DNA from 3 places in the Faecalibacterium sp. I3-3-33 genome. Region 2 is predicted to be linked to each of the others. Evidence: a T-box and tRNA genes for the amino acid it is inferred to sense, from the RefSeq annotation. Region 2 holds a T-box; the other regions hold tRNA genes.

Region 1 (4,466 bases), 1.4 Mb from region 2:
ACAGTCCGCAGTTCCATGAACGGCTCCTTTTATAACAGGGTGATATCCTGCACGGTGAGCTGAGCACCGTCCACGGTAAAATGCACTTCCAGCCCGGCAAACTCCATGCCGTACACCCGCTGCGGGTCGTGCTGGTAGGAGGGGCGGGGGTCGCTGGCAAGTACGCCCTGCAACGCGGCGCGGTCGGCCTCCGGTACGGTCTGCCACAGCGCTTCCGGGCAGGACACTTCCAGATGGTGGGTGCGGGTCTGCCCGGTAAAGCCCTCGGCGGCATCCGGGTGGCAGTCCGCGTAGGGGATGTAGGGCTTGATATCGTAGATGGGGGTGCCGTCCATCAGGTCGGCACCGCGCACGATGAGCACCGGCCCAACGTCCTGGCGCTGCTCAATAGCTTCCAGCTTTACGCTGGAAAGTCCCAGAGGGTTCGGCCGGAAGGGCGACCGGGTGGCAAACACGCCCACCCGGGTGTTGCCGCCAAGGCGCGGCGGGCGCACGGTGGGGGACCAGCTTTCCCGCACCGCGCCGGAAAACTGCCATACCAGCCAGATGTGGCTGAAATCCTCCAGTCCGCGCAGAGCATCGGGGTTGCGGTATTCCGGGGTAAAGATGATCTCACCCCGCAGCTCTTCTACCAGCCCGCTCTGACGCGGGATGCCGAACTTGGTGGGAAAGGCGGTGTGGATATGGGCAATGACCTTCAGGGTCATGGCTTCGGATGCCTGCTGCATGATGAACTCCTTGCTCAATAGATCTTTTCAATAGGGCAGTCGGCGGGGATGCCGTACCGGCTGCGGAAGGACTGCAATTCCTGCGGGCTGCGGATCAGCTGCACCTCGGTAAAATGGCCGGTGTGCAGATCCTGAAACCCGGCCACCTGCTCCCCAGTGCAGATGCTGCACCGCAGCACTGGCTTCTGGGCGGCGGGGTCGTAAGCGGGGAACGCTTTCTTTTTGCCGAACACGGGCTGCTCCTTTCTTTCCTTATCTTATAGGCCGCGGCAAAGCCCCACGGCCTTGCCTTCAATGTGCAGCTCCGAAAGCTGCTCTCCGGCGTAGAACATGGGCGGGCAGACGGCGGCGTTGTCTGCCAGCAGCATCACGGCATCGCCCTGCCGGTGGAAGTGCTTGAGGGTGGCTTCCTCGCCCACCCGCACGGCGGCGATCTCGCCCTGCTCCACCTCGGGCTGGCAGCGGATGCAAACGATGTCTCCGTTGCATATTGTGGGAGACATACTGTCGCCGTGGCAGGTCAGGGCAAAATCTGCGTGCCACGCGGCGGGCACCCCGATATAGCACTCAATATTCTGCTCGGCGGTGATGGGGGTGCCGCAGGCGATGGAGCCAATCAGCGGTACCTGCACCATGGCAGGCAGCGGCTCAAAGCCCGGGGGGCAGGCGCAGGGTGCGTCCAGCCCCAGCAGAGCAGCGGGGGTGGTCTCCAGCGCCTGTGCCAGCTCCTCTACCTTGGATTGGGGCAGGTCGTTGATGCCTTTTTCTAGTTTGGTGATGGAGGAACGGGAGCGGTAGCCCATGCGCCGGGCAAGCTCCTGCTGCGAAAGGCCCAGCTGCTCCCGGCGCAGACGGACACGGGTAGATAGATCGGACATGACAGTTCTCCTGAAAACTATGGGTTGTAGTGTGAAACGCGGCTTTCTGCTTTGAGTATAGCAGAAAATTTCCTGAAAATCAACAATTACAGAGCGTTTTGGAAATTGCAGGTTGACAGTTAATCAACAACAGAGTATAATACAACCAATGATTGTTGCAAATGCGGTGAACTACAAAAAAGGAGCGAAGCCATGGCAAACACAAACCTGATCTACACTTACATCCAAGACAGTGGCTACAAGCTGCAATATGTGGCCAGTGTGCTGCACATCAGCAGCAACACCCTGCGGCACAAGCTGCTGGGCGAGACTCAATTCAAGCTGGACGAAGCAGAACGGCTTTCCACTATGCTTGGGCTGACGATGGCCGAGCGGGACGCCTGCTTTTTCGATGCCGAGAACCGGTTTTCGCGCAGTGCGGTGCTGGAGCTGCCCAAAAGGGGGAAGCGCCAGTGACGCAGGAACAACGCGACTTGACCCGGAACGCCCTGCGCAAGTACGGCGAGCGCCACTGGGCGCGCACGCCAGAAAACCGCCGCTGGCAAAGCGCCATTGATGAAGGCATCGACTACTATCAGGTGCACGACCCCATGCGGGCAGACCTGCTGCGGATGCGTTTTTTTGAGCAGCGCCCGGAGGACGAGATCTTAGAGCAGCTGCACATCGGCCGCACCACCTACCAGAAGGCGCTGCAGGATCTTTTGAGCACCATCGCCGTCTATGCCGCCCAGCGCGGTGCGTTCTGAGCAAATAACCGTGAAAAAACATAAAACAGGGCTGCTGCACCGTGTTTCGTGCAGCAGCCCTGTTTGGGTTATTTCTTCTTGGCGTCCGGGTCCTCGCAATGGCTGTGGCAGGAAGCGCAGTTGCCGTTGCAGCCCTCGCCCTTCCAGCCGCCCTGTCTGGAGATCCAGACCACAGCCAGCGCAAACAGCACAGCCAATATTACCAGCGTGATGATCCCGCGAAGTGTCAGCATATACATCCCTCGATTTCTCTTATGCAGCTTTCTGCCCCCAAGTATACACGATTTGCAGGCAAAGAGCAACAGCCTGCCGCACATTTTTTGTGCAGGGCGCAGCCGGTGCAGCTGCCCGGCGGTAATGTTGCACGCCCGGCACCCGGCATGGCGTTTTTGCTGGGAAGGAAAGTGTTTCGAAAAAAGTAAAAGTTTTTCAAATTAGGGCTTGCATTTCGGCAAAGGCCGTGCTATAATAATCACGTTCCAGTTCGGAGCGCACAACACAAGCGAATATGGAGGATTAGCTCAGCTGGTTAGAGCACCTGCATCACACGCAGGGGGTCTGGGGTTCGAGTCCCTAATTCTCCACCATACAGTTCGTACTCGAACCTGCAAGGGTTTGGGTACGTTTTTTTTGTTTATCATACTGGCGCAACAAAGCGATAAACGAGCAAAGGCAGGGTATCATCGTAGTGATGGTATCCTGCCTTTTTGCTTTGCAGAAGGAAGCTTGCTTTGTGCGAACTTGGCCGCCCCTACAAGACAGGCGTCTAAAAACAACCTCGTTTCAAACAAAGGTTTTCCATTGCATTTCACGGAAAAGTATGTTTCAATAAAAAGAGTGATACGGCGATCAGACGCAGAGAGAAGGTGGGTGCAGGATGTTCAGGATCGCAATCGTGGAAGATCAGGAGGAAACGCGGGAATGCCTGAACCGGTTCGTTCGGCAATATGCCGAGGAGCAGGGGTTACAGGTGGAGATCAGCCTCATTGCGGACGGCTCCGAGATTGCAGAACACTATACGCCGGGGTTCGACATCATTTTTATGGATGTGGAGATGCCCCGGCTGGACGGTTTTGCCGCTGCCGAAGCCATCCGGGCGGTGGACGCGGAGGTGGTGCTGGTCTTTGTGACCAACATGGCGCAGTACGCCATCCGGGGGTACGAGGTGGACGCGCTGGATTATGTGCTGAAACCGGTGAATTATTATCAGTTCTGCACAAAGCTCTCCCGCGCCATCCAGCGGGTGCAGCGGCGCAGAGGCGGGCAGGTGGTGCTGCAGCTGGCGGGCGGCGGCATCCAGCTTTTGGACACTGCGGATATCTATTATCTGGAGACCCGCAGCCGGATGCTGTACTACCACACCGCCAAAGGAGAATTTGCGGTGCGCGCCAGCCTGCAAAGCGCCGAAAAGCAGCTTGCCGAGTACCATTTTGTCCGCTGCAACCAGTGCTATCTGGTTAACTTAGCCTACGTCAAGGGCATTGAAAGCGACTTTGCCCTTGTGAAAGACGACCGGCTGGAGATCAGCCGGCGGCAGCGCACGGCCTTTCTTACCGCAGTGGCGTCCTACATGGGAGGTGTGCTGTGACCACATCCCTGCTGAACAGCCTGCTCCGGGCGCTGCTGCGCTGGGGTGCAGCGCTGGTCTTTTGTCTGCCCTTGCGGCATCGTTCCCATTTCTGGGCGCGCGCCTGCGGGATGCTGTTTCCACTGCTTTTGCTGGCACAGCTGCTGGACCCACTGGCACAGTCCACAACACTGTGGCAGCAGCAGCTCTTGCTGCTGGTACTTTATGTTTCCTTTTTTGCGCTGCTGGGTGGAATGATCTACCTGTGCACGGATATCAATAAAAAAGGGGCGATGTACTGCGCGGTGTGGAGTCTGCTCATCGCGCAGTGCGCCTACGAGGGCTGGTGCTTTCTGGAGCTGTATTTTTCCCGGCATGGGCACCCGCTGAATATGACTTCCCCTTGGGCGGTTCTGGTACAGCTGCTGTCCGGGGCGGTATTCTTTGGGGTGGTGTATGCACTGCCTGCCCGGCAACTTCCCTATAAGGGGGAATACCATATCGGGCCCCGGCAGTTATTCAGTTCATTTTTTATTGGGAGCCTGTT
Region 2 (4,466 bases):
CAGCACCCACTTGTCGCTCATGTCCAGCAGATCTTCGCTGGGCAGACCCGGCTCAAAGTCCTCGGGCAGGTTCATCAGCACAAAGCGGGTGGCGTTCCACAGCTTATTGGCAAAGTTGCGGGCAGCTTCCACCTTCTTTTCAATATAGCGCATATCGTTGCCCGGGGTGGAGCCATCCACCAGCATAAAGCGCAGAGCGTCTGCGCCGTACTGGGCAATGACTTCCAGCGGGTCGATGCCGTTGCCAAGGCTCTTGGACATCTTACGGCCCTGACTGTCGCGGACGATACCGTGGATGCAGACGGTATCAAAAGGCGCCTTGCCGGTGTAAGCCAGACCGGAGAAGATCATGCGGCTGACCCAGAAACCGATGATGTCGTAACCGGTGACCAGCGTGTTGGTGGGGTAGAAATACTTCAGGTCGGCGCTGTCCTCGTTGGGCCAACCCAGCGTGCTGAAGGGCCACAGGGCAGAGGAGAACCAGGTATCCAGCGTGTCGGGGTCCTGCGTCAGCTTTGCGCTGCCGCACTTGGGGCAGCTGCAGGGAGCGGACTTTGCCACCACGGTCTCGCCGCAGTCGTCGCAGTACCAAGCCGGGATCTGGTGACCCCACCACAGCTGGCGGCTGATGCACCAGTCGCGGGTGTTCTTCATCCAGTTCATATAGTTCTTGGTAAAGCGCTCGGGCACAAACTTGATCTCGCCCTTCTCCACGCTCTCGATGGCGGGCTTTGCCAGCGGCTCCATCTTGACGAACCACTGCTTGGAGATCATCGGCTCGATGGTGGAGTGGCAGCGATAGCAGGTGCCCACCTCGTGCTTGAGGGGCTCGATCTCCTTCAGGAAACCGCCCTCCTTCAGGTCGGCCAGAATAGCCTTGCGGGCTTCCAGCGTGGTCATGCCGGCGTACTTGCCGCAGTCCAGCACCTGAGGCTCGTTGACGGTGTTCTTGCCGGCGGCAAACAGAGCATCGGCGGCAGCCTTGTCGGCAGCGCCGGTCATGTGGCCGTCGTAGGTAAACACGCGCACGATGGGCAGGTCGTGGCGCAGACCGACTTCAAAGTCGTTGGGGTCGTGGGCGGGGGTGATCTTCACGACACCGGTGCCCTTGGTCATATCGGCGTGCTCATCGCAGACGATGGGGATCTCCTTGTTCAGCAGGGGCAGCACCACATGGCAGCCGTGCAGATGGGCGTAGCGGGGATCCTCGCCGTTGATGGCCACAGCAGTATCACCCAGCATGGTCTCGGGGCGGGTGGTAGCCAGCTCCAGCATCTCGCCGGTCTCCTTGACCGGGTACAGCAGATGCCAGAAGCTGCCGTCCTTCTCCTCGTACTCCACCTCAGCGTCGGAGATGGAGGTGTTGCAGTGGGGGCACCAGTTGACCATGCGGTTGCCGCGGTAGATCAGCCCCTTGTCGTACAGGCGCACAAACACTTCCTTGACAGCCTCAGAGCAGCCCTCGTCCATGGTAAAGCGCTCGCGCTCCCAGTCGCAGCTGCTGCCCAGCTTTTTCAGCTGGCTGACGATGCGGTTGCCGTACTTGGTCTTCCATGCCCATGCGCGCTCCAGAAAACCGTCACGGCCGACCATTTCCTTGGTCAGGCCCTCGGCGCGCATAGCCTCCACCACCTTGGCTTCGGTAGCAATGGAAGCGTGGTCGGTGCCGGGCACCCACAGGGCGGCATAGCCCTGCATCCGCTTGGTGCGGATAAGGATGTCCTGCATGGTGTTATCCACCGCATGACCCATGTGCAGCTGACCGGTAACGTTCGGCGGCGGCATGACGATGGTATAAGGTTTCTTGTCCGGATCGGCCTTCGTGTGGAAGTAGCCGCCGTCCAGCCAGAACTGGTAGATACGATCTTCCACCTGACTGGGATCGTACTGCTTTGCAAGCTCTTTCATAGTGTCCTCCCAAAAATTTGATGAAGTGGGACGCAAAAAGCCGCCCCACGGAGCGTTCCATGGGACGGCTGTAAATACATAACCGCGGTACCACCCAAATTGCGCGGAAAGCTCCGCGCCCCTTGATGCCCCTGTAACGTAGGGCAGACCCGAAAGCGGCTTACCGGCAAAGCTCACCGCTTCTGCTCCAAAGTGACAGTGCCCCGCCGGTATCCCGCCGGGTTTTCAGCTGCCCCCGGCTCTCTGTGCGGCTCCAGACGATGCACACTCTTTTTCAACGCATTTATAAAAAGAATATAGCGTTTTTTGTGGGATTTGTCAATCAGTTTTTCAAACCTTTCACCCAACGCACCAGCTTCCACACCCTTGCACCCAGATGTGGACAGTAGCTCACCATCAGCGCTTGCAGCTTCTGGCTTTTGTGCTCTGACGGGATCTTCCATGCAGCGCGGCGGTGCGTCTTTGCCAGCTCCAGCAGTGTTTTTTCCTTTTCCGGGTCCCGCTCCGGCTGGTTGACCAGCCGGAAATACACCTCGGCGCAGGACATGATGCAGCGCTGCTCCGTAGTGCTGCGGAAGGGCTCCGGCTGCCCCTTTACCAGCTGCCAGACCCGTTCCCATGCCAGAGCCGCCGTGTAAAAACGCAGGCTCGGCTCCTGCCGCACGGCAGAGCTCGGACGTTCAAGGTAGGCATAGAGCGGGCAGTTCAAAAACGCCATACTGCCCGCCTTGAGAAATTCTGTCACAAAAAACAGAGCATCCTCCCCGTAGAACAGCGCCGGGTCAAAGCGGATATCCTGCAGCAGTTCCCGGTGGGTCAGCATCCGCCAGCAGTGCCCGCCGCTCCATTCCCGCATCCACGAGTAGTTTTCCGCCGTGATCCTCTGCGGTGCCGGATATTCCGTTACCGTCCACAGGGTCTCGTTTTCCTGTATGCTGCGGTAGCGGCACATGGCTATGCGGGTGCCGCAGCTGCACAAAGCATCGTACAGCCATTCCAGATACTGCGGCAGCACAAGGTCATCGGAATCCACAAAGCCGATGTACTCGCCCCTTGCCACATCCAGCCCAAAATTGCGTGCCGAGGACACCCCGCCGTTTTCTTTGTTGAAAATGCGCACCCGGGCATCCTGCGCCGCATAGCGCTGCATGATCTGCCAGCAGCCGTCCGGCGAGCCATCGTTCACAACGATCAGTTCAAAATTCTGATATGTCTGCGCCAGCAGGCTGTCCAGACACGCCGCCAGATACTTTTCCACCTTGTAGACCGGTACGATCACCGAGATCAGGGGGCTTTTTTCCGTATTCATCCCGCTCTCCTTTTCAAGATCTCCAACCCGCGCTGCTTCAGCGCTGCATACTCCGCACTGCCATGATAGACCAGCACGATCAGCCCTACGAACACGGCTGTGTAAAGCACACCGTCCAGAATAAAAACACCAAAGTTGCCTACCGGGAACCGCTGCACCCAGAGCATTGCTGCCGCCGAGACCGCCGCCGTAAGCAGCAGCCGCTTCAGATACTCCGCAAAGTAGGCCCGGTATTTCTGCTGCCATTCCTCCTGAACGCCGTATTTCAAAAAGATATAAGGCTCTATCCACGCACAGGTGCACAGCGTGCTGATGATGGTGCCCCCGATAATGCCGGTCACGCCGTAACGCTGCACCAACACAAGGGAGACCACCAGATTGATAACAGACTCTGCCACAGCCTTATAGCGGTCGTTCCAGAACAGCCCCATGACCTCCCGGAACAGCAGGTTCGTCTGCCGCATCCGCGTGATGTAAAATTCCACCACGATGATCGTCACGGTCGTCATCGGGAAACAGTATTCCCTGCCAAACAGCAGGGCGATCAAGGGGTTGAACAGCATCATCAGCCCGCCGGTCAGGTAGCCGGACAGCACAAAAAAGAGAAAATCCATCTCTTTATACACCCGATACAGCCGGTCAGAGTTTTCCAGCGCTGCAAAGTTGCCCACGCTGCCGGAAAAGGCTGTGACGACTTTGGTCATCAGGTTGTTCAGCGCGTTGAGCACCAGCCGGTAATTGGAGTAGATACCCACCGTTGCCAGCCCGATGAAGGAGGACATCAGCAGGCTGTCCGTGTTGCGCACGATGACGATCGCCAGCTTATGCATACTCATGGCGCCGATGTTTTTCAGGATGCCGTTCCGCTCCTCCCTTTCCGGCAGTTCCCGGCATTCCTTCAGGTAGGGAAATTCCTTATCCACCATGCGGGAGATCATAATATTGGGTATGAACTGCACCACCAGCTGGATGGCAAGGTACAGGATAAAGTTGCCCGTCAGCAGCAATGCCACGATCTGCACGATGGTGCGTATGCACTCGCACACCAGAACCCAACCGGTGCAGATATAACTTTTCTGATAGGCCTGATAGATAGAGCTTTTATAGTTCAGCAGATAGGAGCTTGCTGAACCGAGCACATACATCATGTAGATCAGGGGGATATTCTCAATGCCCTCGCCGCCCTTGATGAGGTGGGGCAGAAACGGCAGCAACACCAGCCCAAATAGCAGCACCGAAGCCGCCACCG
Region 3 (4,466 bases), 520 kb from region 2:
AGTCCTCGCCCAGCTTGTTGGTGCCCACGATGCCGGTCAAGTCCTGGGGCAGAGAGTCGAACAGGGTGTAGTACACGCTGGTCTTGTTCTGCGCAATGGCAAAGGGGATGAGGATGAGGATAAACACGACCACGATGGGCACGGAATGCTTGGAAACAAAGTAGCTCAGCTTGGTCAGCCGGGGGATAACGGTGCGATGCTTGTATTTTTCCACCCACTTATCAAAGGTAAGGATCAAAGAGGGCAGGATGACCACGGTGCAGATGACGCCCAGTGCCACGCCCTTTGCCATGACAAGGCCGATATCGCGGCCCAGCGTCAGACGCATGGCGCACAGTGCAAGGAAGCCTGCAATGGTGGTCAGGCTGGAAGCGGAGATGGAGGTCATGGTCTTGCAGATAGCGCTGGTCATGGCCTCCTCATTGGAGGAGCGCAGCTCCTTTTCTTCCTCATAGCGGTGCAGCAGGAAGATGGAGAAGTCCATCGTAACGCCCAGCTGCAGCACGGTAGCAAGCGCCTCGGTGATGTAGCTGATCTGCCCCAAAAAGATGTTGGTGCCGAAGTTGTACGCGATGGGGAACAGCAGACCCAGCATGAACAGCAGCGGGGTGAGGGTGCTTTCCAGCGAGAGGAACAGCACCAGCAGGCTGGCGCCCACGGCGATCAGGATGTACAGGGGCATTTCCTGATTGACCAGCGCCTTGGTGTCCTGCAGAATGACGCTCATGCCGCCGAAGAAGCAGTCCTTACGCAGCAGCTTTTCGATCTGCTTGACGGCTTCCATGGTCTCGTCGCTGGCACTGGGGGCGTCAAAACGGACGATCAGCATGGTGGAATCGTTTTTGCCGAACATGAACTGCTGCACATCGGCAGGCAGCATGGCGGTGGGGATGTTGGGGTCGATCACATCGCTGAGCCAGAAGGTCTGGGTGACGCCGGGCACGGCTTCTATCTCCTTTTTCATGGCGATGAGTTCATTGGTTGGCAGGCCCTCTACCGTGATCATACCGGTGGAGGCCAGATGGAAATCGTCCTCAAGGGCTACCTCGCCGATCATGGAGTCCAGATCCTGCGGCAGGTAGGTGAGGATGTCATAATTGATGCGGGTGGCAATGGCGCCGATTGCGGAAGGAATCAACAGCAGCACGGCCACTGTTAAGATCAGCTTGCGCAGACGCACGATGCCTTGTGCGATCTTTTTCATGAGAACCCTCCAGAATAGAAAGTTGATTGGGAATGTCCGCAAAACTGACTGTCGGTCATCTTCCGGGCAAACACTATTATATCCACCCCGGACAGTGTGTCAAGCAGGAAAAGTGACTGAAAGTCAGTTTTTTTATCACTTGCAAAAAATTGTATAGCAAACCGGGCTTGCACAAACGGCCAAGGACTGCTAAACTAAGGTACGCAGACCGGACGCAGCACATACCTGCGTCTGAATTTAGAGAAAAGAGGAATCTACCCAGAGCATGAGCACCGTGGAAGGTAAGAAACAGGAAAAGCGCCGCGCCCTGCTGGATGCAGCCTACGAGCTGTTTCTGGAGCGGGGCACCGCCAAGACCAGCGTGGAGGATATCACCAGCCGGGCAAAGGTGGGCAAAGGCACGTTTTATCTGTATTTTCAGGATAAGGGCGCGGTGATGCAGGCGCTGCTGGGGCGGGTGAGCTACCAGCTGCTGAGCGATGCCTGCCTTGCGGTCGAGCAGCACCCCGAGCTGCCCGACTTTACCGCGCAGGTAGTGTTCGTCATCGACCATATCATCGAGGCTTTGCGGCAGGATGTGCTGGTGCTGCGGTTTCTGGAGCGCAACTTCGTCTGGCCCGGGCTGGACCAAATCGAAGCCAGCAGGGAAGCCGAGCCCCTGATGCGCAAGCTGCTGGCCATTGTGCTTTCCAGCCCGGAGATGGCCGGACGTAGTGAGCGGGAGGTCTACCAGCGCATCACCGCCCTTGGCAGTATGTGTATGTCGGTGTGCTATTCCAGCATTCTGGAGGGCAAGCCGGACAACATCGACGCCATGAAGCCGGTGCTGTACGATATCATTCGCCGGGCACTTTCGCCGGAAAAGTAAAAAAGAACGCATAAAAAGCATAAAAGGTCTTGCTTTTTGCAAAAAGCTGTGGTAAACTATCCAAGTCGATATGACATGGACGGTTAGCTCAGCTGGTAGAGCATCTGCTTGACGTGCAGGAGGTCACAGGTTCGAGTCCTGTACCGTCCACCAAACAGTTCGTACTCGAACCCGATTCTTTACGAGAAAGGGTTCGGGTACGTTTTTTTGTTTATCGGAGGTTCTGCGGAAGGACTACTCGGAACGGTAAACAAGAACGAACAAAGGCAGGGTATCACCATGACGGTAGTATCCTGCCTTTGATATAATATATTTTAATCTTGGCACCACCAATATAGCTGATAGTTTCGAACTGAGCTAATAAAAAAGCCTACCACAAAAGCTGTGGTAGGCCGTAGTATATTTAGAATGCGTCAATCTGCATCAATTGACGATGTTGAATCAGAAATTTCACTATTAGGCAAAGTAATGTTAATGTCCGAGGGAGAACTATTGTTCAGGTTTACTACAATAGGTGATGAACTTGCCTTAATCATCAAAGCGAGACAAAGGACACTAAGAACGTATTGCTTCTTTTTCATACTGGTCGAGCCCCTTTCATTGTCCGATGATTTGTTACATATGACTTATCTTTGGGGGCTTAGATGTCCCCCTCATTAAATGTACAGCATAATTAAACCCCCCTTATGTGTTTCTGTTAATAAAATATCAAATCTGTGGTGATTTGTCTATAGGCAGCCTAAACGAAAATGCAACACAGTTTTCGGCAAAAAACACAAAAGGCTCAACCAAAAAAATCGATACGTTCGATTTTTAGAATGATTTTGTTTGATAAAAAACGAAAAAGTAGATTGCCTCGATTGACTTTTTCTCTAGAATTATGGTATTATATAATATACAATTTTGTCAGATCGCATATTTTCATTAAATCGAAGGAGACACTCTTATGAAGGGCTTTGATGAGCTTAATGGAACAGATTTTGCTGTTCTAGATGCAATTCGGAGATCGGAATCATCAGATAGATCAATACTTGAGACATATAGTGGCTTATCGTGGCCAACTGTAAAAAAGGTATTTTTGCAATTGCAAGAGTCAGGAAACATACGAAAAGATTCAGATATAAAAAATGATGAAGAAGCAATTGTATGTAACCAAGGCTACTTTCTGGGTGTTTCAGTAGGGACACGAGAAATCAAGGCTGTTTTCTGCGATGCGCAGTTTAATATGTTGTCACATATGGAAATGCAAAAGATGTCAAGTTGTTTTTCCATGAATAAAGTTAAATATTTAATTGATAAGAGTCAGCAGTACAAAATATCAAAAGGGCGCACGGTGGAACCAAATGAATTATATTTCTGCTTTGAATCATCATCTCTACAAGATGTAATTTCTGATGTTATTACAGAAATAATAGAAGCATATTTTGAACTCGATGATGACACACAAAAATTGTTGGGTATTGGTTTGGCTTTTCCCGGAATTGTTGATTCACAAAAAGAACAAATTATTGCATGCCCTAATATTCCAAGTCTAAATGGAAAAGAACTTCGTGGAATACTAAAGCACGATCTTTACAATAGTTTAAAGAAATATAAAATTCCTATTTATATAGAACACAACGCTAAAGTTAACTTTATAAATGAAAAAGAACTTCTATATAAAGATCACAGCGAAAGCAGCGTTGCGTTTAAGGAAAATGTCCTATGTTTATATATGGGAACAGGTATAAGCTTGGGAGGCTGTATTAATGGCACATTGATTACTGGTTCAACAAATTCTTTTGGCGAAATTGGGCATACCGGAGTGATAAACTTTGCTAAAGAAATGAAAAAAGACGAAATAGATGATCACGATGTTTGTCCTTTTTGTCATCAAAAATGCGTTGAATGGCTCATTCGAAAAGATGTTTTCGATGCAGTATCAATCAAAACTTATAGAGAAAATTCGACTGCCCAAAAATTAAAAAATTTATCACCAGAAAAGTATAAAAAATTGACACAATATCTTGGCTATTTGTTAAATATTATAATAAATGTATTCAACCCGGATGTTCTAATCTTAAGCGGAAGAATATTCGACAATATATCGGCACTTCGTGGAGATATAGAAGCATTAAAAAGCAGTCACACTCTTTCGTTTTCTGGTTCAAATTGTAAAATTATTCTTGGAAATGGTGGGCAGTATGGAATAGCTCGTGGAGCCGCATTAAATACTTACATGAAACATTATACGTATAAAGACAAAGCTATTCAATGGCCAACGACTGAAAACAGATTATAAAGAATCCGGTCACATATATTATACGATCTACATAAATCTTATGGTTTTTAGAATTATCTTGTGTGAATGCCGAAAAAATTGCTTTCATAACATGCTTATTATCGACATCGAAC

The links. The T-box of region 2 lies ahead of MTP39_RS10175 (valine--tRNA ligase). A T-box ahead of a tRNA ligase gene usually reads a tRNA of that ligase, here a tRNA-Val.
Region 1: it has a tRNA-Val gene. The T-box ahead of MTP39_RS10175 (valine--tRNA ligase) is inferred to sense a tRNA for this amino acid. The anticodon was not compared.
Region 3: it has a tRNA-Val gene. The T-box ahead of MTP39_RS10175 (valine--tRNA ligase) is inferred to sense a tRNA for this amino acid. The anticodon was not compared.

What each region holds. Positions count from the first base shown of each region.
Region 1 is NZ_CP094469.1:562,355-566,820, forward strand. It holds gene MTP39_RS02680 (LysR family transcriptional regulator) at 1-17, opposite strand, end outside; gene tsaA (tRNA (N6-threonylcarbamoyladenosine(37)-N6)-methyltransferase TrmO) at 30-728, opposite strand; gene MTP39_RS02690 (aspartate dehydrogenase) at 743-961, opposite strand; gene MTP39_RS02695 (LexA family protein) at 986-1,606, opposite strand; gene MTP39_RS02700 (XRE family transcriptional regulator) at 1,799-2,062, shown strand; gene MTP39_RS02705 (hypothetical protein) at 2,059-2,352, shown strand; gene MTP39_RS02710 (FeoB-associated Cys-rich membrane protein) at 2,421-2,585, opposite strand; tRNA gene MTP39_RS02715 (tRNA-Val) at 2,863-2,939, shown strand; gene MTP39_RS02720 (LytR/AlgR family response regulator transcription factor) at 3,230-3,940, shown strand; gene MTP39_RS02725 (GHKL domain-containing protein) at 3,937-4,466, shown strand, end outside.
Region 2 is NZ_CP094469.1:2,155,329-2,159,794, forward strand. It holds gene MTP39_RS10175 (valine--tRNA ligase) at 1-1,908, opposite strand, end outside; T-box leader at 1,966-2,195, opposite strand; gene MTP39_RS10180 (glycosyltransferase family 2 protein) at 2,231-3,217, opposite strand; gene MTP39_RS10185 (lipopolysaccharide biosynthesis protein) at 3,214-4,466, opposite strand, start outside.
Region 3 is NZ_CP094469.1:2,675,076-2,679,541, reverse strand. It holds gene MTP39_RS12565 (efflux RND transporter permease subunit) at 1-1,204, opposite strand, end outside; gene MTP39_RS12560 (TetR/AcrR family transcriptional regulator) at 1,470-2,072, shown strand; tRNA gene MTP39_RS12555 (tRNA-Val) at 2,150-2,225, shown strand; gene MTP39_RS12550 (ROK family protein) at 3,019-4,353, shown strand.